3 regions of the Janthinobacterium sp. BHSEK genome follow, and region 1 is predicted to be linked to each of the others. Evidence: predicted binding sites of a transcription regulator. Region 1 holds the regulator's gene; each other region holds the start of a gene.
What was found. Region 1 encodes sigma-54, which starts transcription at its own class of promoters, with help from an activator protein. Its sites were predicted from a motif close to TGGCANGNAANCTGCTTT; they were not measured.
Positions count from the first base shown of each region.

Region 2: the regulator sigma-54 is predicted to act here: its motif matches at 745-762, upstream of glnA (type I glutamate--ammonia ligase).
Region 3: the regulator sigma-54 is predicted to act here: its motif matches at 4,415-4,432, upstream of prpB (methylisocitrate lyase).

Region 1 covers NZ_JBWBYV010000018.1:104,319-117,867, forward strand. Annotated here, with positions in the region: gene AC0V2Y_RS08845 (PTS sugar transporter subunit IIA) at 35-517, shown strand; gene hprK (HPr(Ser) kinase/phosphatase) at 554-1,489, shown strand; gene rapZ (RNase adapter RapZ) at 1,656-2,519, shown strand; gene AC0V2Y_RS08860 (enoyl-CoA hydratase/isomerase family protein) at 2,520-3,605, opposite strand; gene hpf (ribosome hibernation-promoting factor, HPF/YfiA family) at 3,742-4,101, opposite strand; gene AC0V2Y_RS08870 (RNA polymerase factor sigma-54) at 4,171-5,649, opposite strand; gene lptB (LPS export ABC transporter ATP-binding protein) at 5,654-6,409, opposite strand; gene lptA (lipopolysaccharide transport periplasmic protein LptA) at 6,409-6,990, opposite strand; gene lptC (LPS export ABC transporter periplasmic protein LptC) at 7,016-7,627, opposite strand; gene AC0V2Y_RS08890 (KdsC family phosphatase) at 7,670-8,203, opposite strand; gene AC0V2Y_RS08895 (KpsF/GutQ family sugar-phosphate isomerase) at 8,203-9,213, opposite strand; gene AC0V2Y_RS08900 (cation:proton antiporter domain-containing protein) at 9,322-11,301, shown strand; gene AC0V2Y_RS08905 (GGDEF domain-containing protein) at 11,302-12,462, opposite strand; gene AC0V2Y_RS08910 (MOSC domain-containing protein) at 12,497-13,348, opposite strand; gene AC0V2Y_RS08915 (type II asparaginase) at 13,477-13,549, opposite strand, start outside.
Region 2 covers NZ_JBWBYV010000031.1:316-4,610, reverse strand. Annotated here, with positions in the region: gene AC0V2Y_RS12405 (rhodanese-like domain-containing protein) at 13-474, opposite strand; gene glnA (type I glutamate--ammonia ligase) at 860-2,275, shown strand; gene AC0V2Y_RS12395 (DUF4124 domain-containing protein) at 2,447-2,929, shown strand; gene glnL (nitrogen regulation protein NR(II)) at 2,935-4,023, shown strand; partial or broken gene AC0V2Y_RS12385 (response regulator) at 4,072-4,295, shown strand, end outside.
Region 3 covers NZ_JBWBYV010000037.1:13,044-26,592, reverse strand. Annotated here, with positions in the region: gene AC0V2Y_RS14610 (hypothetical protein) at 1-112, opposite strand, end outside; gene AC0V2Y_RS14605 (T6SS effector phospholipase Tle3 domain-containing protein) at 243-2,372, opposite strand; gene AC0V2Y_RS14600 (MBL fold metallo-hydrolase) at 2,514-3,371, opposite strand; gene AC0V2Y_RS14595 (hypothetical protein) at 3,538-3,774, shown strand; gene AC0V2Y_RS14590 (hypothetical protein) at 3,899-4,147, shown strand; gene prpB (methylisocitrate lyase) at 4,495-5,382, shown strand; gene prpC (bifunctional 2-methylcitrate synthase/citrate synthase) at 5,461-6,615, shown strand; gene acnD (Fe/S-dependent 2-methylisocitrate dehydratase AcnD) at 6,639-9,233, shown strand; gene prpF (2-methylaconitate cis-trans isomerase PrpF) at 9,355-10,545, shown strand; gene AC0V2Y_RS14565 (propionate--CoA ligase) at 10,648-12,543, shown strand; gene AC0V2Y_RS14560 (S24 family peptidase) at 12,579-13,292, opposite strand; gene AC0V2Y_RS14555 (FeoC-like transcriptional regulator) at 13,442-13,549, shown strand, end outside.

The DNA of each region.
Region 1 (13,549 bases):
GCCCTCTGCGCATTGCACCATTTCATTGAGTGTCATGACTAATCTTAGCAAAATATTATCTCTCGAAAACGTCCTTCTGGACCTGGAAGTCTCCAGCAAGAAGCGCGCTTTCGAGCAAGCCGGCCTGATCTTCGAAAACAATTACGGCATCGCCCGCTCTACCGTCTCGGACAATCTGTTTGCCCGCGAACGCCTGGGCTCAACGGGTCTGGGCCATGGCGTGGCCGTGCCGCATGGCAGGGTCAAGGGCAGCAAGACCTTGAAATCGCCGCTGGGCGCCTTCGTGCGCCTGGCCGAGCCGATTCCGTTCGAATCGCCCGATGGCAAACCCGTCAATCTGCTGTTTTTCCTGCTGATTCCCGATCATGTCACCCAGCAACATCTGGAAATCCTGTCGGAAATCGCCGAAATGTTTTCCGATGACGCCTTCCGCACGGCATTGGCCACGGATCCGGAACCGAAATCCGTGCATTCGCGCATCGTCAATTGGCAACCCAGTCTCCAAGCGGCGGGTTAAACTTCAGGTATTCCTCCACTCCTGAAGAAGACTGCCATGTTGCAAACGCCGCTGACGATACAACGCCTGTACGACGATAATCGTGAAAGTCTGCAACTGGGCTGGTTCGCCGGCTTCCCCGGCGGCGAACGCCTGATCTCGGGCGACGTCTCGTCGGCCGCCGACCAGGTGGGCCACTTGAACCTGATCCATCCGGGCCGCATCCAGGTCTTTGGCCACCAGGAAATCAATTACTACCAGCGCCTGAAGGTCAACACGCGCACCCACGTGATCGGCGAACTGATCGCCGGCGGTCCGCCCGCGCTGATCATCGCGCAAGGGCTGGAAACGCCGCCCGACATCCTCGCCATCTGCGACGAGCAAAACATCCCCCTGTTCTCGACCCCGCTGCCGGCTGCGCAAGTGATCGACTTCCTGCGCGTCTACCTGTCGAAAAAGTTGGCACAACGCATCATCATGCATGGCGTGTTCATGGACGTGCTGGGTGTGGGCGTGCTGATCACGGGCGATTCGGGCCTGGGCAAGAGCGAGCTGGGGCTGGAGCTGATTTCGCGCAGCCACGGCCTGGTGGCCGACGACGCCGTCGAATTCTCGCGCATCGCGCCGAACATGATCGAAGGCCGCTGCCCGCCCCTGCTGCAAAACCTGCTGGAAGTGCGGGGCCTGGGTTTACTCGACATCAAGGCCATCTTTGGCGAAACGGCCGTGCGCCGCAAGATGCGCCTGAAACTGATCGTGCACCTGGTGCGCCGCAACGCGCTGGAGGAAGAAGTCGAGCGCCTGCCCTTCCTGTTCCCCACGGAAGACGTGCTGGGCTTGCCCGTGCGCAAGGTCGTCATCCCCGTCGCCGCCGGCCGCAACATCGCCGTGCTGCTGGAAGCGGCCGTGCGCAACACGATTCTGCAGCTGCGCGGCATCGATACCTTGCAGGAGTTCATGGAGCGGCAACGCCTCGCCATGAGTGGCGATTAACAACGTAGGTCGGATTAGCGGGGCCGCCGAGGTGGGGCAAGGCCCCGCGTAATCCGACGACAATGTTGGCGCGTGCAGCAAAGAAATACCACAGTCCAAATTGCAATAATTTGTAAAGATAATTGCCTCGGGAGCGCAGTGCCGTCCTTTATTGTATGATCGGGCTATGCATATCGTCCTTATCACCGGAATATCCGGCTCCGGTAAATCCGTCGCGCTCAATGTGCTGGAAGATACCGGCTACTATTGTGTCGACAACCTGCCACCGGCCTTGCTGCCGAGCCTGGTGCAAACCCTGCTTGACGAGGGCACGCCGCAGCTGGCCGTGGCCGTCGATGCGCGCAGCGCCGAGTCGCTCGTCAGCTTGCCGCACAATGTAGCCCTGTTGCGCGACCAGGGGCATGACGTCAAGGTCATGTTCCTGACAGCCACCACGCATTCGCTGGTGGCGCGCTTCTCGGAAACGCGGCGCAGCCATCCCCTGTCGCACGAATTGCGCCCGAACCAGAATCCGGCCAGCCGCCGCACCCTGATCGAGTGCATCTCGGAAGAACGCGAACGCCTGTCGGCCATCGAGCAGCTGGGCCATGTGATCGATACCTCGGAACTGAGCGCCAACAAGCTGCGTGCCTGGATCAAGGATATCGTCGCCTCCGAACGCGCGCCGCTGACCCTGTTCTTCGAATCGTTCGCCTTCAAGCTGGGCGTGCCGCTCGATGCCGATTTCGTCTTCGATGTGCGGGCCTTGCCCAATCCCTATTACGACCTGGCGCTGCGCCCGCTCGACGGCCGCGACGCGCCCGTGATCGCCTTCCTCGACGCGCAGCCGAGCGCGCTGGAATTGCTGGCCGACATCCGCGCCTTCATCGAGAAATGGCTGCCGTCGTTCAAGTCCGACAACCGCAGCTACCTGACGGTGGCTCTGGGTTGCACGGGCGGCCAGCACCGCTCCGTGTACATGGCGGAGCGGCTGGCGCAATACTTCGGCCCCAACGAGCGGGTCGTACTGCGCCACCGCGAGCGTTCTTAATCAGTCGAGGTGGCGCAGCGGATGCGCTTGCGCCGGCCACACGGGGGCGAAGAAGCGCGCCACCATGGCTGCATCGACCTCGCCCAGGCTGGCAGGCTGCCAGCGCGGCGCATTGTCCTTGTCGACCACCAGCGCGCGCACGCCTTCGAGCACTTCGCCATGCTCGAAATTGTGGCGCACCAGCGTGCGCTCCATGCGCAGGCAATCGGCCACGCCCAGATGGGCGCCCCGCTGCAGCAACTCCAGGGTCACGCACATCATCAAGGGCGAACGCAAGCGCATGGCCGCCAGGGCCTTCGCGGCGAACGCGCTGTCGTCCTGCGCCAGCGAGGTCATGATGGCCGCCACCGAACCCGCGCTGAAGTGGCGGTCCAGCGCCGCGCGCGCCGCGGCCAGGGGGGAAGCGCCCGCCTCGGCCTGGAAGGGCGCCGCCAGCGCCTTGATGGCGACCGGCAAGGCCTCGCCCGGCGTGGACTCGAACAGGGCCAGCAACGCCCCCATCTGCGCCTCGGGCAGATACACATCGGCCAGGCCCGTGTACAGGGCGTCGGCCGCGTTGATCGTCAAGCCCGTCAAGCCCAGGTACAGGCCCAGCCGGCCCGCCAGGCGGGAAAGAAAGTAACTGCCGCCCACGTCGGGGAACAGGCCGATATTGACTTCCGGCATGGCCATGCGCGTGCGGCCTGTGACGATGCGCAGGCGGTTGCCGGGCCCCGCTTGCGCCACGCCCATGCCGCCGCCCATCACCACGCCGTCCATCACGGCGATATACGGTTTCGGGTAGAAGTGAATCAGATGATTTAAAGCATATTCTTCTGTAAAGAAATCTTCCAGCTGGGCGCTGCCGCCTTGCGGCGTGGCCAGGCCCGCATCGTAAAAGAAACGGATGTCGCCGCCGGCGCACAGGGCTTTCTCGCTGCTGGAGCGGATCACCACGGCGTCCACCTGCGGGTCGTCGCGCCAGGCCAGCAAGGCCGCGCTCAGGGCCCGCACCATCTCCAGCGACAGGGAATTCAAGGCTTTCGGACGGTCGAGCACGATGTGCCCCGTGCGGTGGCGGATGGAGGTCTGGACGAAGTCGCTCATGGCAGGATGGAAAGAAGTGAAAGTGCCAACATTCTAGCCCCTGCGCGGGGAACATTGCGTTCGACAGGGACGGGCGCAAAAAAGGGCGCAATGTGCGCCCTTAGTTGATCACAACCGGTTGAAAGTCGCAGGCCGCTTAGGCGGCGGCGAATTCTTCTTCCGAGTTGTCTGGCAGATGCTTGATCGCCTCTTTACCGTGCCCTTGCACTTTGGTTTTGTATTTCATCACTTGCCTATCGAGCTTGTCGATCAGGGCATCGATCGCGGCATACAGGTCTTGCGCCAGGCTTTCCACATAGACGGTTTTGCCACTCAGACGCAGGTTGACTTCGGCCTTTTGACGTTTTTCTTTCTCTTTGAGGTTATCCACGGTCAGAATCACGGCGATATCGATGACTTGATCGAAATGACGTTTCACGCGCTCCAGCTTCGTTTGTACGTATTCACGGATGGCTGGTGTCACTTCGAGATGATGTCCGCTGATGGTGAGATTCATACACACTCCTAAAGATGATCGGGTTCGTGCGGTCCATCCTATCCGGCCCGCAGAGGAACCGAAAAAAACTTACAAACACTTACGCAGGCTCACTGGCGGAATTTTCAATGCTTCCCGGTATTTGGCAACAGTACGTCGCGCAATCACCATGCCTTGTTCCCCCAGCATGTCCGCAATCTTACTGTCGGATAAAGGATTTTTAGGGTCTTCTGCTCCTGTCAGTTGCACGATCAATGCCCGTATCGCCGTCGATGACGCTTCGCCCCCCGCTTCGGTGGCGACGTGGCTACCAAAGAAATATTTCAACTCGAACATGCCGTGCGGGGTCAGCATGTACTTTTGAGTTGTTACCCGCGAGATAGTACTCTCGTGTAAACCCAGTGTATCAGCTATTTCACGGAGCACAAGGGGGCGCATGGCAACGGCCCCATGCGAGAAAAAGTTCTTTTGCCTTTCTACTATCGCCTGCGCCACGCGCAGGATCGTGTCGAAGCGCTGGCGCATATTCTTGATCAGCCACTTGGCTTCCTGCAACTGTGCGCCCATGGCGCCCTCGCCCTTGCCCTGCTTGAGCAGGTTGGCGTACATGGCGTTGACGCGCAGGCGCGGCATGACGTCGTTGTTCAGGGTGACTTGCCAGCCATTGCGCGCGCGCTTGACGACGACGTCGGGCACCACATAGTCGGACACGTCCGAGGCGAACACGGCGCCCGGGTGCGGATTGCACTGGCGAATCACCGTCTGCGCCTCGCGCAAGTCTTCCTCGTCGCAATCGAGGGCTTTCTTCAGCTTGTTGAAATCGCGCTGGGCAAACCAGGCCAGGTGCTTTTCCACGATGACGAGGGCCATGCGCCGCGTCACCATGGCGACGTGCGGCAAGCGCTTGATCTGCAGCGCCAGGCATTCGGACGCATTGCGCGCGCCCACGCCCGGCGGATCGAAACTTTGCAGCAGCGACAAGGCCGTGCGCATCTCGTCGGCGTCGATTTCCAGCTCTTCCGGCAGGCGCGCCAGGATGTCGTCGAGCGACTCTTCCAGATAGCCATTGTCGTCGAGCGCGTCGATGATCAGCTCGACCAGCGCACGGTCGCGCAACTCGAGCACCGTCACGCGCATCTGCTCCATCAGGTGCTCGCGCAGGGTGCAGTGGTGGGCCTCCAATTGCGGACGGGAATCTTCGTCGTCGGGCGCCTTGCCCCGGCTCGCCTCGCTCCAGTCGCTGTCGCCGCCATCCGCGGCGGCCGCGCCGTCGCCCCCCTCGCCGTCAAACGTTTCCGCTTCGGCCGGCGCTGCGGGCGCCTCCTGGCCTGGCGGCTGGGGCGGCGCTTCGGCCGGCGCGGCCGTGGAACTCAAGGCCCCGTCGGACAGCAGGCGCAGCGAACGGTCGAGCGGATCGTCGAGGCGCTCGAGCAAGGGATTGTCCGTCAGCAGCTGCTCGAGTTCCTGGTGCAATTCCAGGGTAGACAATTGCAACAGGCGTATCGATTGCTGCAACTGCGGCGTCAGTGCCAGATGCTGCGAAGTGCGCAGCTGCAATGATTGTTTCATTGGCTCACATGCGGAAGTGTTCGCCCAGATAGACCCGGCGTACCGACTCGTTGGCGATGATGTCGTCGGGGCGTCCCGACGCCAGCACCGAGCCCTGGTTGATGATGTAGGCACGGTCGCAAATACCCAGCGTCTCGCGCACATTATGATCGGTGATCAGCACGCCGATATTGCGCTCCTTCAAGAAGCGCACGATGCGCTGGATCTCGATGACGGCGATCGGATCGACGCCGGCGAAGGGCTCGTCGAGCAGCACGAAACGGGGATCGGTGGCCAGCGCGCGGGCGATTTCCACGCGGCGGCGCTCGCCGCCCGACAGGGACAGGGCCTGGTTCTCGCGCAGCTTTTCAATCTGCAGGTCGGCCAGCAGTTTATCCAGGCGCTCCTCGATCTCGGCCTTCTTCAGGGGGCGGCCTTCGACGGTCTGGATTTCCAGCACGGCACGGATATTGTCTTCCACCGTCAGCTTGCGGAACACGGACGCTTCCTGCGGCAGGTACGACAGGCCCATCTGCGCGCGGCGGTGGATCGGCAGGCTGGAAATGTCCACGCCGCTGATATCGATGCTGCCGCCATCGGACGGCACCAGGCCGACGATCATGTAGAACGACGTGGTCTTGCCGGCGCCGTTCGGGCCCAGCAGCCCCACCACTTCGCCGCATTCGACTTGCAGCGAGACGTCATGCACGACTTGCCGCTTGCCATAGGTTTTTTGCAGCCCGCGAACGATCAGGGTACTGCCGCAACGAGTATTGTCCATTATTTCGTTCCTGGCGCAGGCGTGGCCGGCGCTTTCTCCGCCGCGGGCGCCTTGGTCTTCGGCTGGATCACCATGCGCACGCTGCCGCCATCGGGGGTGCTGGTGCCGCTGTTGGAATTTTCCATCGCAAACACTTCCTTGCGGCTGTCATACGAGATGAAGGCGCCATTGGCCACGTCGGTCACTTTCGTGCCCTCCAGGCGCGTCAGCTTGGCCCTGGAAAACAGTTTCACCACTTCCGTCTTGTTGTCGTATTCCACGCGCTCCGCTTCGCCTTCGACCCACAGGTCGCCCGCGCCATCGCGCTTCTGGCGGAAGGTGGCCAGCTTGCCGGGATCGGCCCAGAAGGTAATGAACTGGTAGCCTTGCGGGTCTTCCGTGATCAGGGCCCGGCCCGCCTTCATGGTCAGGGTGCCCTTGACCAGCACGACGTCGCCCGTCAGGGTACGGATCTGCTTGACGTCATCGACGTGGCCGCTACGCGCCGTGATGACGGCTTCCTTCTCGGAATCGGCCTTCTCGGCATGCGCCACGCCCATCATGGCCAGAGAAAATACGCTCAACAGCAAGATGTTCTTCATAGTATGGTTTCCTTGTTTCATTCTGTCATTTTGCCGCCGCGGCCGGGCGCGGTTTCGGCGGGAGTACCATGCGCAGCGCATTTTGCACTTCCACCACGCCGGTGGCGTTATTGGCCTTCATGCCGATGCCATTGAGGCGCGAAGTACCCGTCAGGATATCGACCGGCACGTCCGTTTCCATTCTTTCCTCGTCCGGAAACACCGTCAGCGCTTCCGTCCTCACGGTCAGGTTCTGCGCCTTCGGACTGGCCGCGCGATCGATCACGACCTTGCGGTGCAGTTGCAGCCGGGTATTATCCTGGTCGATATGCGCCAGTTCCGCATTCATGTTCAGCGGCGGCATGCCGGGCGTCAGCTTGCGCACGAAGGGCTGGTCGATATCGGACGAATCGTCGAGCGGATAATGCGTGAGCTTGGTGCCCGACACGATATAGCTGGGTTTACCCGTCAAATCCATGCGCACCAGGCTGAAATTGGTGATGAAATAGTCGGGCTCGTCCAGATGCTTGCTGGCCCTGATGTCCTGGCCATTCTTGTTCATCACTTCGAGCAGCCAGAAGCTGCCCAGCGCGACGACGACCGCGCCCAGCACGGTAAAAATCATGCGCCAGCGATGGGCGCCTCCTGGCTTACGCATAGGGCTTCACTCTTTCAAAGGTCACTGGCGGCAAGGCGCGCCTCACTCCAGGAACGGCGCCATGACGCGCGCATAGTTGTCCTGGGCGCGCAGCAGGAATTCGCAGATCTCGCGCACCGCGCCGCGGCCGCCGCCGGCCTGCGTCACATGGTGCGCCAGGCCCTGCGCTTCCGGACGCCCGCCCGGCACGCTGACGGCAAAGCCCACGCGGCGCAGGATGGGCGCATCGATGACGTCGTCGCCGATATAGCCGCATTGTTCTTCCGTCAAGCCCGTCAGCGCCAGCAGCTCGCGAAACGGCGTCAGCTTGTCGTGACCGCCCTGGTGCACATGGGTAATGCCCAGGTCTTGCGCCCGGCGTGCCGTGATGGCCGAGCGGCGCGCGCTGATGATGGCCGTCTGCACGCCCGATTCCTGCAGCAGCTTGATGCCCAGGCCATCATACACATTAAACGTTTTCATCATCTCGCCATCGGGGCCGAAATGCAGGCTGCCGTCGGTCAGCACGCCATCGACGTCAAAGATCATCAGTCTGACCTTGGCCGCGCGCGCCAGGTTGTCCGCTACGCTCTCCATCAGATCACCTTCGCTTGCGTCAGATCATGGATATGCAGCGCGCCCACGAGCTTGCCGTCGGCATCGACGACCAGCATCTGGTTGATGCGGAACTGCTCCATCACGGCTACGGCGTCGACGGCCAGGCGCTCGGGCGCGATGCTGCGCGGCTGCGCATGCATGACGTCGCGGATCGCCACTTGCGTGAAATCCTGCACGCGCTCGAACATGCGGCGCAAGTCGCCATCCGTAAACACGCCCACGGGGCGGTTGTCCGCATCAACGACGGCCGTCATGCCCATGCCCTTCTTCGTCATCTCTTCCAGCGCCTGCAGCAGCGAGGCTTCCACCGGCACCTTCGGCACCCGTTCGCCGCTGCGCATGACGTCATGCACGTGCGTGAGCAGGCGGCGGCCCAGGGCGCCGCCCGGGTGCGAGCGGGCGAAATCTTCTTCCTTGAAGCCGCGCAAGTCGAGCAAGGCCACGGCGATCGCATCGCCCAGGGCCAGGGTGACGGTGGTGCTGGCCGTCGGCGCCAGGTTCAGCGGACAGGCTTCTTTCTCAACAGAAATATCCAGGTGCACGTCGGCCAGCTGCGCCAGGCTGGAGTTCGGCTTGCCCGTCATGGAAATGAGCACGCCGCCCATGCGCTTGACGACGGGCATGATGGCCATCAGCTCGGACGATTCGCCCGAGTACGAGATGGCAATAAAAGCATCGTCCGACGTGACCATGCCCAGGTCGCCATGGGCCGCTTCGGCCGGATGCACGAACAGGGCCGGCGTGCCGGTGGAAGCGAGGGTGGCGGCAATCTTGCGCGCGATATGGCCGGACTTGCCGATGCCGGAAACGACGACACGCCCCGTGCACTGCAGCAACAGCGCCACGGCGCGGCCCACGCTGTCGTCCGTGGCCAGGCGCGCGTGCAGCGCAACGATGGCGTCGGACTCGATCTGCAAGGTGGTGCGGGCCAGCGCGACGGCGCGCTCGGTCGTCGCTTGCATGTCAATTCGATCAAAAGCTTTCAGCATTGTTTTTTCATGGGTTACACTCATGCCCAAAGTATAAACGAATTAGGAAAGCAAAAAACTTGCCAGTCACAACAAACAACGATTTCCATTGACCGTACCGGGCAACCCATGTTTTCCTCGCTTGAACTGACCCTGATGTTACTCGGCAGCGCCGTGCTGGGCGTGGTCGCTTTCAGAATGTTGCATTTGCCGCCCATGCTGGGCTACCTGGCCGTCGGCATCGTCATCGGCCCCCATGCGCTGGGCCTGGCGGCGGAAAACGAAGCCAGCCACACCCTGGCCGAGTTCGGCGTCGTCTTCCTGATGTTTTCCATCGGGCTCGAGTTTTCTTTGCCCAAGTTCCTCGCCATGCGGCGCATCGTTTTCGGCCTTGGCATGGCGCAGGTGGTCACCACCATCATCGCCACCGTCGTCTTCGGCTGGTTCGTCGGGCGCTACCTGTCCGCCTACATCCACCTGAGCTGGCAAGCCGCGTTCGCCCTGGGCGGTGCGCTGGCCATGTCGTCGACGGCCATCGTCTCGAAAATGCTCACGGAGCGGCTGGAACTGGAAAGCGAACACGGCCGCAAGATCATCGGCATTCTGCTGTTCCAGGACCTGGCCGTGGTGCCCCTGCTGATCCTCATTCCCGCCCTCACGCGCGATTCGGACAATCTGGCCGAAACCCTGGCCTGGGCCGGCGGCAAGGCGCTGGTCGTGCTGATCTTGCTGCTGTTCATCGGCCAGAAGATGGTGCGGGGCTGGCTGACCATCGTCGCCAAGCGCCGCTCGCAGGAATTGTTCATGCTCAACCTGCTGCTGATCACCCTGGGCGCGGCCTGGATCACGGAGCGGGCCGGGCTGTCGCTGGCCCTGGGGGCGTTTGTTGCCGGCATGCTCATTTCCGAGACGGAATTCAAGCACCAGGTGGAAGAGGATATCAAACCGTTCCGCGACGTGCTGCTGGGCCTGTTCTTCATCACCGTCGGCATGCTGCTCAATATCCGCGTGGTGCTGGACAACTGGTGGCTGGTCCTGCTGCTGCTGTGCGGCCCCGTGCTGCTGAAGTTCGCCCTGATCGCGGGCCTGGCCCGGTTGTTCGGGTCCAGCAACGGCGTGGCCTTGCGCACGGGGCTGGGACTGGCGCAGGCGGGCGAGTTCGGCTTCGTGCTGCTGAACCTGGCCGGCGGCATCAAGCTGATGGACCCGTTCGTCGTGCAGGTGGTGCTGGCCTCGATGGTGCTGTCGATGCTGGCGGCGCCCTTTCTCATCGCCAAATCCGATGCCATCGTCATGAAACTGGCGGCCAACGACTGGATGATGCAATCCCTGGCCCTGACGAAAATCGCCACGCGCACGATGGCTTCTCAGAAACACGTGCTGATCGCCGGCTTCGGGCGCAGCGGGCAAAGCCTGGCCACCCTGCTGGCGGAAGAAAAGATCGAATACCACGCGCTGGACCTGGACCCGGAACGGGTGCAGGAAGCGCAACTGGCCGGCGCCCACGTCTCGTATGGCGACGCGGGGCGGCGCGAAAGCCTGGTGGCGGCCGGCATCTACCGGGCCAGCGCCGTGGTGATCACGTATGCGAATACCCCCTCGGCACTGAAGTTATTGCATTTGCTCAAAGAAATGGCGCCGACCTTGCCCGTCATCGTGCGCAGCCACGACGATACCGATCTCGACCAGTTGAAGAAGGCGGGCGCGGCCGAGGTGGTGCCGGAATTGATGGAAGGCAGCCTGATGCTCGCTTCGCATGCGCTGATCATGATGGGCGTGCCCCTGCGCCGCGTCGTGCACCGGGTGCAGGCGGCGCGCGAGGAGCGCTACGCCTCCCTGCGCGGCTATTTCCACGGTTCCAGCGATGCGGGCGACGATGCGGAACTGGAACGCCTGCATACGGTCACCGTCAGCGAGGATGCGCACTGCGTGGGTTTACCGTTGAGTACGATCGACGTGGCCGGCTGCGGCGCGTTCGTGACGGCCATCCGCCGCGGCCGCGGCAGCCTCGACGTCACCCCCGAGACACAGCTGGCCAGCGGCGACGTGGTGGTGCTGCGCGGCACGGCCGACGCCGTGGCCAAAGCGGAAACATTACTATTAAAATAATCAGCCGGCCTGCGGCTGCCAGCTGACGACCTTGTTGCGGCCATCGGCCTTGGCCTGGTACAGGGCCTGGTCGGCATGCGCCACCAGTTGCTGCGCCACCGATTCGATGGGTAGCAGCGCCGCGTCCGCTTCCAGGCTGGCCACGCCGATCGACACGCTGACCCACGCCTGCGCGCTGCCCGGCAAGTCGAACATGGTGCCGGCGATGCTGGCGCGGATGCGTTCGGCAACGAAGGTCGCGCTGTCGAGATCGGCGTCGATCAGCAGGACGACGAATTCCTCGCCGCCGAAGCGGCCCAGCGCGTCCGAACGGCGCAATTCCGTGCGGATGCGCGTGGCCACTTCGCGCAACACCTCGTCGCCGCCCTGGTGGCCATGCGTGTCATTGACCGATTTAAAATGGTCGATATCGATATACATGCATGAAATGCAATAATTCTGGCGCCGCGCGCGGGCGATTTCTTCCAGCAGCCGGCGGTCGATATAGCGGCGGTTGTAGACGCCCGTCAGGGAATCGGTCAGGCCGATATATTTGAGCATTTCATTGCTGATCACGTTTTCCAGGCAGATGGCGATGATGGACGCCATGTGCTTGATGAAATCCGTGCCCAGCGCGGGCGTAAAGCGCGTCGCGTCGCCGCTGGCCAGGTTCAGGCTGCCAATCAGGCGCTTATTGCGCAGCAAGGGCACCAGCGCCACGCTGCGCAGGGGAACGTCGATCTGCGGAAAACGCGGGCCGTGCACGGCCGCATCGAAGGCGTCGAGCAGCGGCAGCGGCGGCAAGGCCGCTTCCCCCTCGGCCACGGGCCTTGGTGCGGCAAAACCCAGCTCCGCCACGGCATGCACGAACAGCAACTGCGGAAAAGCGCTGAAATCGACGCCCAGCTTTTCCATCACCAGCACGATATCGTCATCCTCGTCGAGCAGGCTCAGGGTGACGCCGTCGAGGTCGGAAATCACGGGCAAGGTGCGGAAGATGGTGCCGATCAACTCGGGAAACGTGGACGCGCTGACGATTTCCAGGTCGAACGCCTGGTGGCGGCACATGATGTCGTGGTTGCGCTCGACCTGTTCCAGCAGGAAAGCCATGCGCGCGCGCAAGGCCTGGTTTTCGGCTTCGAGGCTGGCAATGCGCGGGTCCGGCGGTATTGCTTGATTCATAGAAACCTTAAACCCTTATGTACGGACGCCATGCTCAAAATGCCAGTTCGAAACCGATGTCCTGTCCCACCACGATACGCTCATCGCCACCTTCCGTGACGATGGCGTTCATGCCGAAGCAGATGGCGCCGTCGAGCTCGGGCTTGGCGCGATAGCCATGCATGACGTCGAGCGGGTCCGGTCCGGGCACGCCCGTGGCCTGGTCCACCGACGGGATCGGGCAACGCGAACACGGCTTGACGGGTTTCAAGGTTGTCGCGCCGAATTGCAGGAATTCGGCGTAGTCTTCCTCGAAGGCGCCGATGTCGCCGATGACCAGGTTGGGGCGGAAGCGGTTCATCGGCAGAGGTTCACGGCCGGCGGCGCGCAGCTTGTCATTGACGTCGGCCAGCGAGGCACTGCCCGCGATCAGCACCGGGTAGCCATCGGCAAACATGGTCGAAGCGGCAACGCCATCCGTCCATTTGGTGCTGGTGGCGCGCACCACGTCCGGGTGAAAGCGCACCAGGCGGCACGGCACGCCGATGGCCTGGCTGAACCAGGTGGCCGTGACCTCGTCGCAATCGTAGGCGCGCACGGTATCGTCCCACACCTGCACTTCCAGCATCGGTGCCAGCTGCGGATGCGGCAAGCCCAACTCGATTTCCAGGCGCAGCATGCCCGGCGCGCGCAATTCCAGCGTGGTGGCCTTGATGGACGGCACGATCAGCGCCATGCGCGGATGTTCGCGCTGGGTCAAAAAGCGGCCCTGCGGGTCCACCACCATCCATTCGCGGTCGAACACGTGCTCGCTCATCAGCCCTGAGCGCGTCAGGACCGCCTCGCGCAAATGGATGCCGGCGCAGGATTTGATCGGATACAGGATGATGTCGGACAGGATAGCCATGGACAGGGGAGAAGGAACAGTGTTGCTGCTTCTGCCAGGAAATTATTCAGAAACGAAGTATGGCAGCAAAGTGGGCAAGCGTAAATCGGCCAGGCCCAGCCGAAGCGGCTGGGCCTGCATGACAAGGATCAATACGTATAGAAAATACGCTGGATTTCTTGCGTGCTGTTGGTTTTGGTCAAGGCCAGCATCAGCAGGATG
Region 2 (4,295 bases), on a different contig from region 1:
AGGCGGCCAGCGTCAGGCGCCCAGCCACGGCAGCCCGGCCTTGCACCAGCCGCCGATCTGTTTGCGGTGGCCGTCCGCATCCTTGTCGCCTTCAAACCCTTCAAGGATATCGAAGCAGTTGATATAGCCGTGCTCGGTGGCCAGCTTGGCGGCATGGCGCGAGCGCACGCCCGAGCGGCACAGGAACAGCAGCACCTCGTCCTTGCCGGCCTGGGCCGCCAGTTGCGCGAGGAAATCGGGATTCGGCACGCCGCCCGGGTAGGTGGCCCACTGCACCGCACCATGCTGGGTATCGGCGATGTCGACCCGGCCGACCCAGTCGCGCTCGGCATTCGTGCGCACGTCGATGAGCTTGGCGGCTGCGTCCAGCTGCAGCAGCTCGTACGCTTCCTGCGGCGTCACGGCGCCGGCATACGGCGTACCTTCATTGGCCCGGCTGCGGGCGGTGGTCAGGATGTCGGCGGCGGTAGTCATGGCGTCCTCGATGAAAGTGGGATGGTGTGTACGATTATAGTGCGCCCTTCGCGCACCGCAAACGGGAAACCACGGTGCCCGGCGCATGCACCACAACGAGGCATTTTTCAAGAATGCGCACAAAATGCACGATAATGGTGCGTTATTTGTTTTTTGCACTTGCATAGTGCATTCTTGATTTGACGCAAACTCAGCAGGAAAATCGCGGGCATGAAAACTTTCACAGGGATGGCAGCCATTTTGCCGCAGGCGCCAGGCGGCTCCGGGAGCTGGCATGGAATCTGCTATGATCCTTATGAGTTTTGGTGGCACGCAATGTTTGCTTCGCTTCATCAGCCCAGACGCACTAAGGTCGGCTCACCCCACATTCATTTAGGAGATACGCATGGCAATGACAGCCGCAGAAGTCTTGAAGATGGTAGAAGAAAACGAAGTCAAATTCGTTGATTTCCGCTTTGCTGATACCCGTGGTAAAGAGCAGCACGTGACGGTTCCCGTGTCGCACTTCGACATGGACAAATTCGAGTCGGGCCACGCCTTTGACGGTTCTTCGATCGCTGGCTGGAAAGGTATCGAAGCGTCCGACATGATCTTGCTGCCGGATCCAAACACGGCCAATATCGACCCGTTCATGGAAGAAACGACCTTGTTCATGCAGTGCGACGTGATCGAACCGTCGGACGGCAAGGGCTACGACCGCGACCCGCGCTCGATCGCGAAACGCGCCGAAGCCTATCTGAAATCGTCGGGCATGGGCGACACCGCCTACTTCGGCCCTGAGCCGGAATTCTTCATCTTCGACAGCGTGCGCTGGAAGATCGACATGTCGGGCTGCTTCGTCAAGATCGGTTCGGACGAGGGTTCGTGGTCGACCGGCAAGGATATCGAAGGCGGCAACAGCGGCCACCGTCCTACCGTCAAGGGCGGCTATTTCCCCGTGCCACCAGTGGACAGCTTCCAGGACATGCGTTCGGAAATGTGCCTGATCCTGGAATCGCTGGGCATCCCGGTTGAGGTACATCATCACGAAGTGGCCGGCGCCGGCCAGAATGAAATCGGCACCAAGTTCTCGACCCTGGTCGAGCGCGCCGACTGGACGCAAAACCTGAAATACGTGGTGTGGAACGTGGCGCACAGCTATGGCAAGACCGCCACCTTCATGCCGAAACCTATCGTTGGCGACAACGGTTCGGGCATGCACGTGCATCAATCCGTATGGAAAGATGGCAAAAACCTGTTCGCTGGCGACGGCTATGCCGGTCTGTCCGATTTCGCCCTGTACTACATCGGCGGCATCATCAAGCACGCCAAGGCGCTGAACGCGATCACCAACCCGGGCACCAACTCGTACAAGCGGCTGGTACCAGGCTACGAAGCGCCGGTGAAACTGGCGTACTCGGCGAAAAACCGTTCCGCCTCGATCCGTATCCCGCACGTGGCCAATCCAAAAGGCCGCCGCGTCGAAGCGCGCTTCCCGGATCCACTGGCGAACCCGTACCTGTGCTTCGCCGCACTGCTGATGGCCGGCCTGGACGGCGTTGCCAACAAGATCCATCCGGGCGAAGCCGCCTCGAAAGATCTGTACCATCTGCCGCCGGAAGAAGACGCACTGATCCCTACCGTGTGCGCTTCGTTGGAAGAAGCACTGGAAGCCCTGGACAAGGACCGCGAGTTCCTGACCCGCGGCGGCGTGTTCAGCGATTCGATGATCGACGCGTACCTGGAACTGAAAATGCAGGACGTGCAGCGCATGCGCATGACCACGCATCCTGCCGAGTTCGACATGTACTACTCGCTGTAATGGCGCCACGCCGGCAACGTGCCGGTAGTGAATAAAAAACGCGGGTGAGGCGATGGTCTTGCCCGCGTTTTTGTTATGGCGCCACAGTGCCTTGTTGTATAGTCGGCCCAGGAACGATGCGGCATGTGCCGACAGGAGTGAAGATTGACCAAGCATTACAGAATGGCGCTGATGGCAGGATTGCTGGGCGCGGCGGCACAGGCGCACGGGCAGTTGTATGTGTGCGCCGATGCGCAGGGACACAAGACGTACACGGACAAGCGGGCCGGCGCGCATTGCCAGCTGCTCGATTTACCGGGCGCCATGACGGAGCCGCCCCGCAAGACGGCGCCCCTGGCCGGCGCGCCTGCCCGGCCCGCCACACAGGCGGCGGCCACGGCGGCGCCGGCCGCCGGCGCGTTTCCCAAGGTCGATGGCGCCGAGCAGCGCGCGCGCGACCTGGACCGGCGCCAGATCCTGCAGGACGAATTGCGCAGCGAAGAGCAGAAACTGGCGGCGCAGCGCCTGGAATTTAACGGCGGACAACCCGAGCGCCAGGGCAACGAGCGTAACTATGCGAAATACCAGGAACGGGTGGCGCAGCTGAAGGACAACATCAGCCGGACACAGCAGAACGTCGAGGCCCTGAAACGCGAGATCGCGAATATTCGGTAAAGCACATGACACTAGACAACCATTCCAGCCGTCCCGCCCACCTGGCAGGCCTTGATCTGCTCGCTTCAGCCGTGATCCTGCTCGACGGCGACGGCCGCATCAGCTATGCCAACGCGGCGGCGGAAAACCTGCTGGAAAGCTCATTAAAGGCGCTGTCGCGGCAAAAACTGACGGCGCTGTTCCTCAACCCCGAGGAGCTGGCCGGCATCTGCGCGCAGGCGCTCGAACATAAATTTTCCGATTTGCGCCAGGATCTGAGCCTGGAACGGCTGGGGCGCGAGCCGCTGCGCGTACACAGCATCGTCAGCGCCCTCGACGCGCCTAGCGACGGCGTGCTGATCGAGCTGCGCGAAAACGTGCAGCAGCTGAAGCTCGACCGCGAGGAGCGCATCCTCGACCAGAGCCAGGTCAACAAGGAGCTGATCCGCAACCTGGCGCATGAAATCAAGAATCCGCTGGGCGGCATCCGCGGCGCGGCCCAGCTGCTGGAGCTGGAACTGCCGGCCCTGCATCTGAGCGAGCTGCGCGAATACACGCAAGTCATCATCAAGGAGGCGGACCGCCTGCAGACGCTGGTCGACCGCCTGCTGGCGCCGCACCGCCGCCCGCACATCGTGGGCGACGTGAATATCCATGAAGTGTGCGAAAGGGTGCGCAGCCTGATCCTGGCCGAGTTTCCCAGCGGACTGACCATTTCGCGCGATTACGACGCCTCGATCCCCGAGTTTCGCGGCGACAAGGAGCAGCTGATACAGACCGTGCTCAACATCGCGCATAACGCGGCGCAGGCGCTGGCCGAGCGCATCGAGGCGGGTGACGCGGAGCTGATTTTCAAGACGCGCGTGGCGCGCCAGGTGACCCTGGCCAAGGTGCGCTACAACCTGGCATTAGACTTGCATATCATTGACAATGGACCGGGCATCGCACCCCAGATCCGCGACCGGATTTTCTACCCGCTGGTGTCGGGCAGGGAAGGCGGCAGCGGGTTGGGACTGACCTTGGCGCAAACCTTCGTGCAACAGCACCTGGGCGTGATCGAGTGCGAAAGCCGGCCTGGATACACCGATTTCAGGATCGTTCTCCCCTTGCCATAAGCGAGGCAGTATCCCACCCATGAAATCCATTGCGGGACGCACACACTAATGAAGCCAATCTGGATAGTTGACGACGACGAATCAATCCGCTGGGTGCTGGAAAAAGCCCTGGCGCGGGAAAATCTCGCCACCAAGAGTTTTGCCAATGCGCGCGACGCCATCGCCGCGCTGGAATTTGACACGCCGCAAGTGCTCGTGTCCGACATCCGCATGCCGGGCGCGTCCGGCCTGGAATTGCTGCAGACGGTCAAGTCGCGCTTTCCCGGCTTGCC
Region 3 (13,549 bases), on a different contig from region 1:
CCGTGATTGTTGGGAGATCGTCTTCTTTCTGCGCAGGTTTCACGGCACAGGCCGTCAATAGCGCAAACATGGAGAAAGCGGCGAGCATGGGCAGCGCGAGGAACTGTTTCATGAATTCTCCAAGTGAATGGGCGTACTGGTGACCGGCATATTCCGGCCAGATGGACCAAAGTGCCAGGAAAATGACGAAGAGAAATGTGGTGAGCGCCCAGACCAGTCGCTGGCGCGGCGTGGCAATGAACTTACGCACCGTCAGTCCTCAGTGCAAAGTTGGTGGAAGGGTCGGCAGGCCTGGCATTCTGGCGCTCGTCAACGATGCTTTTTGGTTTTCTGGCAGGGCTGTCTTTGTCATTTGCCCATGTAAATAAAGATACATTTTTAAATGTGCCATTGTCGTAGTATTCAAAGAACTCTCCAGACTCGAAAGATGCGCCTTTCAACAGGCTCCAATCCGCCGCAACCCTTAATTCCTGCAGTTCCTCCCGCCTGATCGTGCACACCCCCACCGCCACGTCATACGCCAGCGCCTTTTCCGCATGCTCGGGATTGGTCATGATGGTCGAGTGATCGGTGGCGTGGGTGTCGATATTGGCGGCCAGGTAGCTCTGGATTTCGTTCTTGCGCCAGGCATTGAATTCCTTGCTAGCCTCCTCCGGCTCGTCCACCGCCGTCACAGTCTTGCCTTTTTCGACCCAGCCGTCGCGCCTGGCCTGCATGCGCAGCATGCCATTCTGTTCGTAGCGCAGCGCCGCCTCGGTCTGCGCATCGCCCTTGCCCTGGGATCGGTAAGGCGCATACGCATCGTCGGCTTCGGCGGCGCGGTCCTTGTGCAGGGAGTCGGCGGGGGCATCGCAGTCTTCGTCAAATTGTTCGCTCGTGTCGGCATAGCGCTTCGAGCGCGGCAGGAAGGGCTCGGGCAGCTTGGGCGCCTTCATCGGCAGCCGCCAGGTCTTGGGCGGCAGGGCGTTGATGCGCGTGCCGGCAGTCTTGGCGAGAATGATGACGATGGGCGCAAACAGAAAGGTCAGTATCTTGCGGCCGATGCCTTTGCTGGCCCGCATGCCCTTTTCGATCGAGTACTCGGCGACCAGCGAGCGCGGGTGCCAGAAATCGAGGCTGTCCGGCGTCAAGGGCTGGCCATTGGGCTGCCAGATATTGTAGTCCTTCTCATCTTCCTGGCCGACAAGGTGATTTTGCGCAAACACGCGCTGGGTGAAGATCCCTTCGCCGCCCGTATCGGCAATTTCCTGTGCCGACATGCCGCGCCAGCCTATGCCCTGCACGGGCGTGGCGGAAATCACCTGGTCGTGCGGATTGAAATACAAGGTAACCCGGCCATAGGTGGAGCCATGCAAACCGTAGTCTGCGCGGTCGAACGCGGCCGTATAGCTGTCCTTGCGTGCAGGCTTGCGATTGGCGCTGTACTCGTCGACAAAGGCGGCATCCTGCTGCATGGCCGGACGGGTGCGCAAGATATTGAAAAACGCTTTCAAGGTTTGCGTGCGCGCCTCATACTTTTGCCGGCCCGTGTTGCCATGCTCATCCTTCAGATGGCCGCTGACCCAGTTTTCCGTGAAGTTGCTGTCGAGAAGGCTGTAGGGCGGGTTGCACAGCACGTAACTGTCGGCCACGGCGGAAGCGCCCAGCGTTTCGCCGAGAAAGGCGGCCGCCATGGCCACCATATTGCCCTGGCTATGGCAGACGATGGTGACGGGCGCGTCGTGCTGGCAAGCGCGTATCGACTGTACGAGATGTGCCAGGCGCCAGGCGGCGAACACGAAGTACGGGCGCGGCGGGCAGGCATACACTTGCCGGTCATTCGTCGGGTTCATGTGCTGGATATGCATCCACAGGAACAGCTCCTCCGACAAGCCCTGGTTCCACAGGTCAGGCAGGGCGCTGCAGCCGTTGGCGAACGGCCCGCCGCCCCAGTAATTCTTTTCGTTCAGATAGATGCCGTCGCCGAATGCCTGCAATTCCTCGCCGTTGGCCTTGTAGCCCCAGCGAAAGCGGATCACGGGCGAATTGGCGTCGTCCGCCTGCAGGAAGGTGGTGGCGTTGCGCTTGGGATTGAGGAAGCCGTCATCCGTCAATTCGCGCGCGTAAGTAGCGGCCTGCATCTTTCCGGCGGCCGGGCCCGGGATCGCCATATCCTCGTCGCGGCGCTTCAGACGGGCATTCAGCCCGGCGCACAGGCCTTGCTCCGCTTGCTCATACCATTCGCCATCGGAATTGACGCCATGCACGAAGATGACGATGCCGGGGCGCGGCAGGCGCGTGACGGCCTGGAGCAGCGCGTGGCTGAACAAGGCCGTGCCTTCGGCTTCGGCCAGCAGCAGGCAATTCGTATCGAGCGTAGGGTCGGGCGACATGCGGGCGCTCCGTCAGCGTTAAGCAGGAAAAAGCGGCGCCAAAGTGAATTCAGGCAATCTGCACTGTATGCGGATTGCCTGAGGTGGAACTTGCGTGGTGTCAAGAAAGGAGGGGAGGCGGGCGGGCAGTGCCCGCAGGGATCAGATCGCGTTCAGCGGTATTTTAAGGTAGCGCACGCCGTTGTCTTCCGGCTCGGGCAGCTTGCCCGCGTTGATGTTGACCTGGATGGCGGGCAGGATCAGGGTCGGCATGTCGAGGGTGGCGTCGCGGCCCGTGCGCATGGCTACGAATTGCTCTTCCGTGATGCCGTCGCGCAAGTGGATGTTGCTGGCGCGCTGTTCGGCCACCGTCACTTCCCAGCGCGGGGCGCGGCCGTTGGGCGGGTAGTCGTGGCACATGAACAGCCGCGTTTGCGGCGGCAGGGCCAGCAGGCGCCGCACGGAGCGGTATAGCAGGGAAGCGGAGCCGCCGGGGAAGTCGCAGCGGGCCGAACCCACGTCCGGCATGAACAGGGTGTCGCCGACAAACACGGCGTCGCCGATCTGGTACGCCAGGTCGGCCGGCGTGTGGCCCGGCACGTGCAGCGCGCGCACTTCAAGCTTGCCGATATGAAACACCTGGTCGGGCGCGAACAGCTGGTCGAACTGCGAGCCGTCGGCTTTGGCGCCGTCCTGGTGGTAGACGGCGGCGAAGGCCTGCTGCACCGTCTGGATGGCGGCGCCGATGGCCACGTCGCCGCCCAGCTGCTGCTGCAGGTAGGGCGCGGCGGACAAGTGGTCGGCGTGCGCGTGGGTTTCCAGCAGCCAGCGGCACTGCAAGCCGTGTTCGCGCACGAAGGCGATCACCTTGTCGGCCGAGGCGGTCGAGGTGCGCCCCGCCTTGGGGTCGTAGTCGAGCACGGAATCGATGATGGCGCAGTCCCGGCCATCGGCCTCGTAGACAACATAGGTGACGGTGGCGGTGGTCGGGTCGAAGAAGGCTTGGATTTGTGGAGTCATCGCGGCGGCAAGGGACGGGCAAGGGAATGGCATTATATCGCCAGAGTTCGCTAAAAAAATGCTGCAAATTGACATTTGACATGCGAAAAACAGATAAGCCCCCGTCGCAGCCGTGCGCATGCTCGCGCTTGCAGCATGGTAACCTCATTCTTCCAAGGAGGAATTCATGAACGATATCACTGCACGCAGCGAACAGTACCGCGGTTTTACGATTTCCGTGACCCCGCAAAAGGACAATGACGATTTATGGGATTTTACCTACCGCCTGCAGCGCGAGGGTGAGCCGGAAGCGCAGGCCATCACGCGCAGCCGCACCCTGGGCGGCTACGCGGCGCCCGAGACCGCTTGCACGGCGGGCCTGGAAGTGGCCAGGACGGAAGTGGATAATCTGCTGCGTCCTTGAGACAGCGTAAATCGTTTAGCCCGAAAGTCGGCCTGACAGCGCGCCGACGCGTGAAACACGTCGCTAGCGGTCCCGCTTCATGCTACGATTTCCAGTATTGAGTCAGTCACCAAGGAGGCACCCCATGGATAGCAGTTCTAAAATTCACTATAAAGGCTGGGAAATCGTTCCCCTGGCCGTGCCCACCACCGATGGCAAATGGTCGGCCAGTTGCGACATCGAACGCGCCACGGCGGAAGGCCTGGAAGTATTCGAAGGCTCGACCATGCAGTTCGTGCGCGACGACGAGGAGGGCGCCATTGCCGCCGCCTGCGAAGAAGCCGTGCGCCAGATCGACAACATCATCGCCAATCCGCTGGTGCGGCTGGCGTAGACCCTGCATTTCCAGCAAACCTGCAGCCGGCGCCCGCCGGCTGTTTTTTTATGCGCGCGCCCGGCGTCCCGCCTGCCCGGTGGCAGCCCGGCACGTTTCATGTTTCAATTTTTCAAATGGAATGATTGAAACATATTTGAAACATCGTTGACCTGCATCGTGACATCGCTGTTCCCTGGCGTGGCAGCGCCTGCAGCGCCGCTGCGTGCCCATTTCACCCGGTTTTCACTGTGCCGTGGCGAATTTTTCCGCGCGGACGCATGGTGCTGGCACGGCATTTGCAATACTGATGCTCATAGCCACTCCGTGAAACATTCGGGACCATCCGAAACCCATAAGGTGAACACATGACTCAATACTCCGCAGGTGCCGCATTCCGCAAGGCCGTCCAGGAAGAATCCCCGTTGCAAGTCGTCGGCGCCATCAACGCCAACCACGCCTTGCTGGCCAAGCGCGCCGGCTATAAAGCCATCTACCTGTCCGGCGGCGGCGTCGCGGCCGGCTCGCTGGGCTTGCCCGACCTGGGCATTTCCAGCCTGGACGACGTGCTGACCGATATCCGCCGCATCACCGACGTGTGCGACCTGCCGCTGCTGGTCGACGCCGACACGGGCTTCGGTTCCTCCGCCTTCAACGTGGCGCGCACGGTGAAATCGATGATCAAGTTCGGCGCCGCCGGCCTGCACATCGAAGACCAGGTGGGCGCCAAGCGCTGCGGCCACCGTCCGGGCAAGGAAATCGTCAGCAAGGAAGAGATGGTCGACCGCATCAAGGCGGCCGTCGATGCGCGCACGGACCCGAATTTCGTCATCATGGCGCGCACCGATGCGCTGGCCGTCGATGGCCTGGACGCGGCACTGGAGCGTGCCGTCGCCTGCGTCGAAGCGGGCGCCGACATGATCTTCCCGGAAGCCATCACGGACCTGGACATGTACGCCACCTTCGCCAAGGCCGTCAACGTGCCGATCCTGGCCAATATCACGGAATTCGGTGCCACGCCGCTGTTCACCCTGGACGAGCTGCGCAGCGCCCATGTGGGCCTGGCCCTGTACCCGCTGTCGGCCTTCCGCGCCATGAACAAGGCGGCGGAAAACGTCTACCGGGCGCTGCGCCGCGACGGCACGCAAAAGAATGTCGTCGACACCATGCAGACGCGCATGGAACTGTATGAATCGATCAACTATCATGATTTTGAGCAGAAACTGGACGCGCTGTTCGCCGCGCAAAAGAAATAAGCAGAAATAAGCAAGAAGCAGGGACCGCATGCCGGTCCCGCAGTGACGCACCCGAGACTATTCAATCTGGAGAACACAATGACCGCACCGCAAGCCGCCACTTTCAAGCCTAAAAAATCCGTCGCCCTGTCCGGCGTCACCGCCGGCAACACGGCGCTGTGCTCGGTCGGCAAGACCGGCAACGATTTGCACTACCGCGGCTACGACATCCTGGACGTGGCCGACAGCTGCGAGTTCGAGGAAATCGCCTACCTGCTGGTGCACGGCAAGCTGCCCACAAGCGCGGAACTGAAGGGCTACAAGGCCAAATTGAAGTCGCTGCGCGGCTTGCCGTCGGCCGTCAAGCTGGCGCTGGAAGCGCTGCCGGCCGCCGCCCACCCGATGGACGTGATGCGCACGGGTGTCTCCGTGCTGGGCTGCACCCTGCCGGAAAAGGACGACCATAACGCGCCGGGCGCGCGCGACATCGCCGACCGCCTGATGGCGTCGTTCGGCTCCATGCTGCTGTACTGGTACCACTACAGCCATAACGGCAAGCGCATCGAAGTGGAAACGGACGACGACTCGATCGGCGGCCATTTCCTGCACCTGCTGCACGGCGAAAAACCGTCGGCGTCGTGGGAAAAAGCCATGCACACCTCGCTGATCCTGTACGCGGAACACGAATTCAACGCCTCGACCTTCACCAGCCGCGTCATCGCCGGCACGGGTTCGGACATCCATTCGGCCATCACGGGCGCCATCGGCGCGCTGCGCGGCCCGAAACACGGCGGCGCCAACGAAGTGGCGCTGGAGATCCAGAAGCGCTACGACAACCCCGACGAAGCGGAAGCGGATATCCGCGAACGCGTGGCTAACAAGGAAGTGGTGATCGGCTTCGGTCACCCCGTCTACACGATTTCCGACCCGCGCAACGTGGTCATCAAGGAAGTGGCGCGCAATCTGTCGCTGGAAACGGGATCGACCAAAATGTTCGACATCGCCGAGCGCCTGGAATCGGTCATGTGGGAAATCAAGAACATGTTCCCGAACCTGGACTGGTTCTCGGCCGTGTCCTACCACATGATGGGCGTGCCGACGGCGATGTTCACGCCGCTGTTCGTCATCTCGCGCACCTCGGGCTGGGCCGCCCACATCATCGAACAGCGCATCGACAACAAGATCATCCGCCCGAGCGCCAACTACGTGGGCCCGGAAGACCTGGAATTCGTGCCGATCAAGGACCGCAAATAATGAGCACAGCAATGAGTACCCCCATGAATACCCTGCACCGCAAACCCTTGCCGGGAACAGGGCTGGACTACTTCGACACGCGCGCCGCCGTCGATGCGATCCAGCCCGGCGCCTACGCCACCTTGCCCTACACCTCGCGCGTGCTGGCCGAAAACCTCGTGCGCCGCTGCGACCCGGCCACCCTGAACGCCTCGCTGAGCCAGTTCATCGAACGCCGCCGCGACCTGGACTTTCCGTGGTTTCCCGCGCGCGTCGTCTGTCATGACATCCTGGGCCAGACGGCCCTGGTCGACCTGGCCGGCCTGCGCGACGCCATCGCGGCCCAGGGCGGCGACCCGGCCCTGGTCAATCCGGTGGTGCCGACGCAGCTGGTGGTCGACCATTCGCTGGCCGTCGAATGCGGCGGTTTCGACCCCGACGCCTTCGCCAAGAACCGCGCCATCGAAGACCGCCGCAACGAAGACCGTTTCGACTTCATCGACTGGACCAAGAAGGCCTTTAAAAACGTCGACGTGATCCCGCCCGGTAACGGCATCCTGCACCAGATCAACCTCGAGCGCATGTCGCCCGTGATCCAGGTGCAGGACGGCGTGGCCTATCCCGACACCCTGGTGGGCACGGATTCGCATACGCCGATGGTCGATGCGCTGGGCGTGATCGCCATCGGCGTGGGCGGCCTGGAAGCGGAAAGCGTGATGCTGGGCCGCGCTTCGTGGATGCGACTGCCCGATATCATCGGCGTCAAGCTGACGGGCAAACCGCAGCCGGGCATCACGGCGACTGACACCGTGCTGGCGCTGACGGAGTTTTTGCGCAAGCAGAAGGTCGTCTCGTCCTACCTGGAATTCTTCGGCGAGGGCGCGTCGCACCTGACCCTGGGTGACCGCGCCACGATTTCCAACATGGCGCCGGAATTCGGCGCCACGGCTGCCATGTTCTACATCGACGCGCAAACCATCAAGTATCTGAAGCTGACGGGCCGTGACGACGAACTGGTCAAGCTGGTGGAGCTGTACGCGAAGGAAACGGGATTGTGGGCCGACAGCCTGGTGGACGCGCAATACGAGCGCGTCTTGAGCTTCGACCTGTCGTCCGTCGTGCGCAATATCGCCGGGCCGTCGAATCCGCACAACCGCGTGCCGACGTCGGAACTGGCCGCGCGCGGCATTTCCGGCGTGGTGGAAAACGAGCCGGGCAAGATGCCGGACGGCGCCGTCATCATCGCCGCCATCACCAGCTGCACGAATACGAACAACCCGCGCAACATGATCGCGGCCGGCCTGATCGCGCGCAATGCGAACCGCCTGGGCCTGACGCGCAAGCCGTGGGTGAAATCGTCGCTGGCGCCCGGCTCGAAAACCGTGGAACTGTACCTGCAGGAAGCGGGCCTGATGCCGGAGCTCGAAACGTTGGGCTTTGGCGTGGTGGCTTTCGCCTGCACCTCGTGCAACGGCATGTCGGGCGCGCTCGACCCCGTGATCCAGGATGAAGTGGTGTCGCGCGACCTGTACGCCACGGCCGTCCTGTCGGGCAACCGCAACTTCGACGGCCGCATCCACCCGTACGCGAAGCAGGCTTTTCTCGCCTCGCCGCCGCTGGTGGTGGCGTACGCGATCGCCGGCACCATCCGCTTCGATATCGAGAAGGATGTGCTGGGCCATGACGCGGATGGCAAGGCTATCCTGTTGAAGGATATCTGGCCGTCCGACGAGGAAATCGACGCCATCGTCGCCTCCAGCGTCAAACCGGAGCAGTTCCGCAAGGTGTACATTCCCATGTTCGCCGCGCAGGCGGATGACGGCATCAAGGTCAGCCCGCTGTACGACTGGCGTCCGCAGACGACGTATATCCGCCGTCCGCCGTACTGGGAAGGCGCGCTGGCAGGCGCGCGCCCCTTGAAAGGCATGCGTCCGCTGGCTGTCCTGGGCGACAACATCACCACCGACCACTTGTCGCCATCGAACGCCATCATGCTCGACAGCGCGGCCGGCGAATACCTGGCGAAGATGGGTTTGCCCGAGGAAGACTTCAATTCCTACGCCACGCACCGGGGCGACCATTTGACGGCGCAACGCGCCACGTTCGCCAACCCGACCCTGAAGAACGAGATGGTCATCGAGGACGGTAAAGTCAAAGCGGGTTCGCTCACGCGCATCGAGCCGGAAGGAAAAATCTCGCGCATGTGGGAAGCCATCGAGGTGTACATGGAGCGCAAGCAGCCCTTGATCATCATCGCCGGCGCCGACTATGGCCAGGGTTCCTCGCGCGACTGGGCCGCCAAGGGCGTGCGCCTGGCCGGCGTGGAAGCCATCGTGGCCGAAGGTTTTGAACGCATCCACCGCACCAACCTGGTGGGCATGGGCGTCTTGCCGCTGGAGTTTTTGCCGGGCGTGAACCGCAAGACCCTGGGTCTGGACGGCAGCGAAACCTACGACGTCGTGGGCGAGCGCACGCCGCGCTCCACCTTGACCCTGGTCATCCACCGCAAGAACGGCGACACGGTCGAAGTGCCCGTCACCTGCCGCCTCGATACGGCGGAAGAGGTGTCGATCTACGAGGCCGGCGGCGTGCTGCAGCGATTTGCCCAAGATTTCCTCGAATCTTCGAAAGCCGCGTAACGGCAGGTCGGATTAGCGCTTGCGCGTAATCCGACGCTGTCTGCCAAAACGCGCCAACAATGTGTCGGATGACGCGTGGCGAAGCCACGCTAATCCGACCTACCTCTTTCCAGGAAAACTCATGACCCACGTACCCCAAATCAACATCCCCGCCACCTACATGCGTGGCGGCACCAGCAAGGGAGTGTTCTTCCGCCTGCGGGATTTGCCCGCCAGCGCGCAAGTTCCGGGCGCGGCGCGCGACGCCTTGCTGCTGCGCGTGATCGGCAGCCCCGACCCCTACGGCAAGCAGATCGACGGCATGGGCGGCGCCACATCCAGCACCAGCAAGACGGTGATCCTGGCGAAAAGCAGCAAGCTTGACCACGACGTCGACTACCTGTTCGGCCAGGTCTCCATCGACAAGCCTTTCGTCGACTGGAGCGGCAATTGCGGCAACCTGTCGGCCGCCGTCGGCTCGTTCGCCATCGCCAGCGGCCTGGTGGACGCGGCCCGCGTGCCTGCCGACGGCATCGCCACGGTGCGCATCTGGCAAGCCAATATCGGCAAGACCATCATCGCCCACGTGCCCATGACGCATGGCGAAGTGCAGGAAACGGGCGACTTCGAACTCGATGGCGTGACCTTTCCGGCTGCCGAAGTGAAGCTGGAATTCCTTGATCCGGCCGCGGAGGAAGAGGGTGGAGGTGGTGCCATGTTCCCTACCGGCAACCTGGTCGATGAGCTCGACGTGCCCGGCATCGGTGTGTTGAAAGTCACGCTGATCAACGCCGGCATCCCGACGATTTTCGTCGACGCGCACGCCATCGGCTACACGGGCACGGAACTGCAGGACGCCGTCAATGGCGATCCGGCCGCGCTGGCCCGCTTCGAGGCCATCCGTGCGCATGGTGCGCTGCGCATGGGTTTGATTTCCCGCCTGGATGAAGCGGCGAAGCGCCAGCACACGCCGAAAGTGGCCTTTGTCGCCCGGCCGGCAGGCTATGTCTCGTCCAGCGGGAAAAAGGTGGAAGCGGGCGACGTCGACCTGCTGGTGCGCGCCATGTCGATGGGCAAACTGCACCACGCCATGATGGGGACGGCGGCGGTTGCCATCGGCACGGCGGCGGCCATTCCCGGCACCCTGGTCAACCTGGCGGCCGGCGGCGGCCCGCGCCAGAGCGTGCGCTTCGGCCACCCGTCCGGCACCCTGATGGTGGGCGCGGAAGCGGCGCTGCTCGATGGCGCCTGGAGCGTCACCAAGGCCATCATGAGCCGCAGCGCGCGCGTGCTGATGGAAGGTGCCGTGCGCATTCCGGGCGACGCGTTCTAGGCAGCGAGACGCAGGCAGATGGCACACAGATGGAACACCTAAAACGGTGACCAGGCCCGGTCGCCCAGGTCCGATACAGATTCCACGCATACCGGAGGAGACATGAATTTCGCGGCATTTTATCAACGCTCGATCGACACGCCTGACGTTTTCTGGCGCGAGGAAGCCGACAAGATCGATTGGAACACCCCGTTTTCGCAAGTGCTCGATTATTCCCGCCCGCCTTTCGCCAAATGGTTCGTCGGCGGCACCACGAATTTGTGCCACAACGCCGTCGACCGCTGGGTGGACAGCCAGGGCGATGCCGCCGCTCTGATCGCCATTTCCACCGAAACGAATACGGAGCGCAGCTACAGCTTTCGCGAGCTGCAGCGCGAAGTGGAGCGCTGCGCCGCCATTTTGCTGTCGCTCGGCGTGGTCAAGGGCGACCGCGTATTGATCTACATGCCGATGATCGCCGAGGCGGCGTTTGCCATGCTCGCTTGCGCCCGCATCGGCGCCGTGCATTCCGTGGTGTTCGGCGGTTTTGCCGCCAACAGCCTGGCCAGCCGCATCGACGATGCGCAGCCCAAGCTGGTATTTTCCGCCGATGCCGGTTCGCGCAACGGCAAGGCGATTGCCTACAAGCCGCTGCTCGACGAAGCCATCCGCATCGCAGCGCACAAGCCGCAGCACGTGCTGCTGGTCGACCGCCAAATGGTGCCGATGGAACGGACGCCGGGCCGCGACGTCGATTACGCGGCCCTGCGCGAGCAGCATCTGGACGCGCAGGTGCCCGTTGCCTGGCTCGAATCGAACGAGCCGTCGTACGTGCTGTACACCTCGGGCACGACGGGCAAACCCAAGGGGGTGCAGCGCGACGTGGGCGGCTATGCGGTGGCGCTGGCCTCGTCGATGCAGTACAACTTCTGCGGCAAGCCCGGCGAAACCTTCTTTGCCACCTCGGATATCGGCTGGGTGGTGGGCCACTCCTACATCGTGTACGGCCCGCTGATCGCCGGCATGGCCACCATCCTGTACGAAGGCTTGCCCATCTGCCCCGATGCTGGCATCTGGTGGAGCATCGTTGAAAAATACAAGGTCACGCGCATGTTCTCGGCGCCGACGGCCATCCGCGTGCTGCGCAAGCACCCGGTGGAACTGATGCGCAAATACGACCTGTCGTCCTTGAAGGCGCTGTATCTGGCGGGCGAGCCGCTCGATGAAACCACGTCGCAGTGGATCGCCGACGAACTGAAGGTGGATATCATCGACAACTACTGGCAGACGGAGACGGGCTGGCCGATTTTGTCGGTGGCGAAAGGGATTGCCAATACGCCGACGCGCCTGGGCAGCCCCGGCCAGGCCATGTACGGCTACCGCGTCAAGCTGCTCAACGAGGCGACGGGCGAGGAGTGCGGTGCCAACGAGAAGGGCGTGCTGATGCTGGAAGGCCCGCTGCCGCCCGGCTGCATGCAGACGGTGTACGGCGACGACGAACGTTTCGTCGACACCTACTGGTCCACCTTCAGCGGGCGGCAAGTGTATTCGACCTTCGACTGGGGCGTGCGCGACGCGGACGGCTATTATTTTATTTTGGGCCGCACCGATGACGTGATCAACGTGGCCGGCCACCGCCTGGGCACGCGCGAGATCGAGGAAAGCATCACCAGCCATCCGAACGTGTCGGAAGTGGCGGTGGTGGGCGTGGAAGACAAGCTCAAAGGCCAGGTGGCGATGGCTTTCGTGATCCTGAAGAATCCGCAGGGCTTCGACAGCGTCGAGGCGAAGGCGGTGCTGGAACGCGAAGTGATGGCCGTGGTCGACCGCCAGCTGGGCGCCGTGGCGCGGCCCGCGCGCGTGCTGTTCGTGGCGCAGCTGCCGAAGACGCGCTCGGGCAAGCTGCTGCGCCGTTCGATCCAGGCCATCTGCGAGGGACGCAGCCCGGGCGACCTGACGTCGATGGACGACCCGGCATCGCTGCAGCAGATCCAGGCAGCATTGGCGTCAGCGCCATGACGGGAACGAGGTTTATCAATCGATAAACCTCGTTTTCAAATACGGTCGCTTTCCTTGCGCACGACCCTGCCCACGATCAGGCATTCATTGCCGCGGCATAGCTTGCGGTGGTATTTGCGCTGGTCGGGGTTGTCCGACGTCAGCCACCATTCGCCGATATCGCGCGCCATGCGCTTGACCACCGGCTCGCCTTCGTAATTGATGGCAAACACGATGCCGTCGGCCGGCCGGTTGTCGGCCGTATTGATGATCACCACGTCGTCCTCGTACAGGGCCGGCTCCATGCTCTCGCCCTTGACCTTGATCGCCACCAGTTTTTCAGGGTGGTAGCCATTGCGCTCGACCCAGCTGCGCGGCACGCTGATGGTGCTGCCGTCGTGCGTTTCCGGCTCGATGGCAAAGCCCGTGATGCCGGCCGACAGGCGCAGCTTCACCTTGCGGATCGGGTAAAAGCGTTCATCCTCGCCATCTTCCACGACCACGGGCTGTACGCCGGCAAGCGCGCGCGCGGCCATGGCCGCCTGGTCGGGCGCCGCGCCCTGGTCGAAGTACATGCTGCCCAGCTGCAGGTCCGCTTCCAGCTTGCGCGCGATCTTTTCGCTGAAGGCGCGTCCCTCGCGGTAGGTGGGCGAGAGGATTTGCGAGATGCGCGCCTCGCTCCAGCCGCTGACGTCGGAAATTTTCTTGCGCGTGTTGTCGTAGTGCTCGCGGATCAGGGCCAGCAGGCGGTCGCGTCTGTATTGATACATATCCATCTCCACATTAAACCTGAAATTTACCGTTTGATAAATTACCAAATGCTTGACTTTAACATTAGCGATTGATAAAGTCTACTTGTTGCCTGTCGCAAACGTACTACAGCGTTTGCCGGTTGGCGACACCACGGGAGGTCAGGCAGATGTTGAACAGCAGTCAGTCGGTTGAAAGCAGGGCGGTGCCGCGGCAGGGGCGCCAGTTACAGGGACGCAGCAAGAAGTCGCAGCTGCATATCGCCCGCATCGCGCAG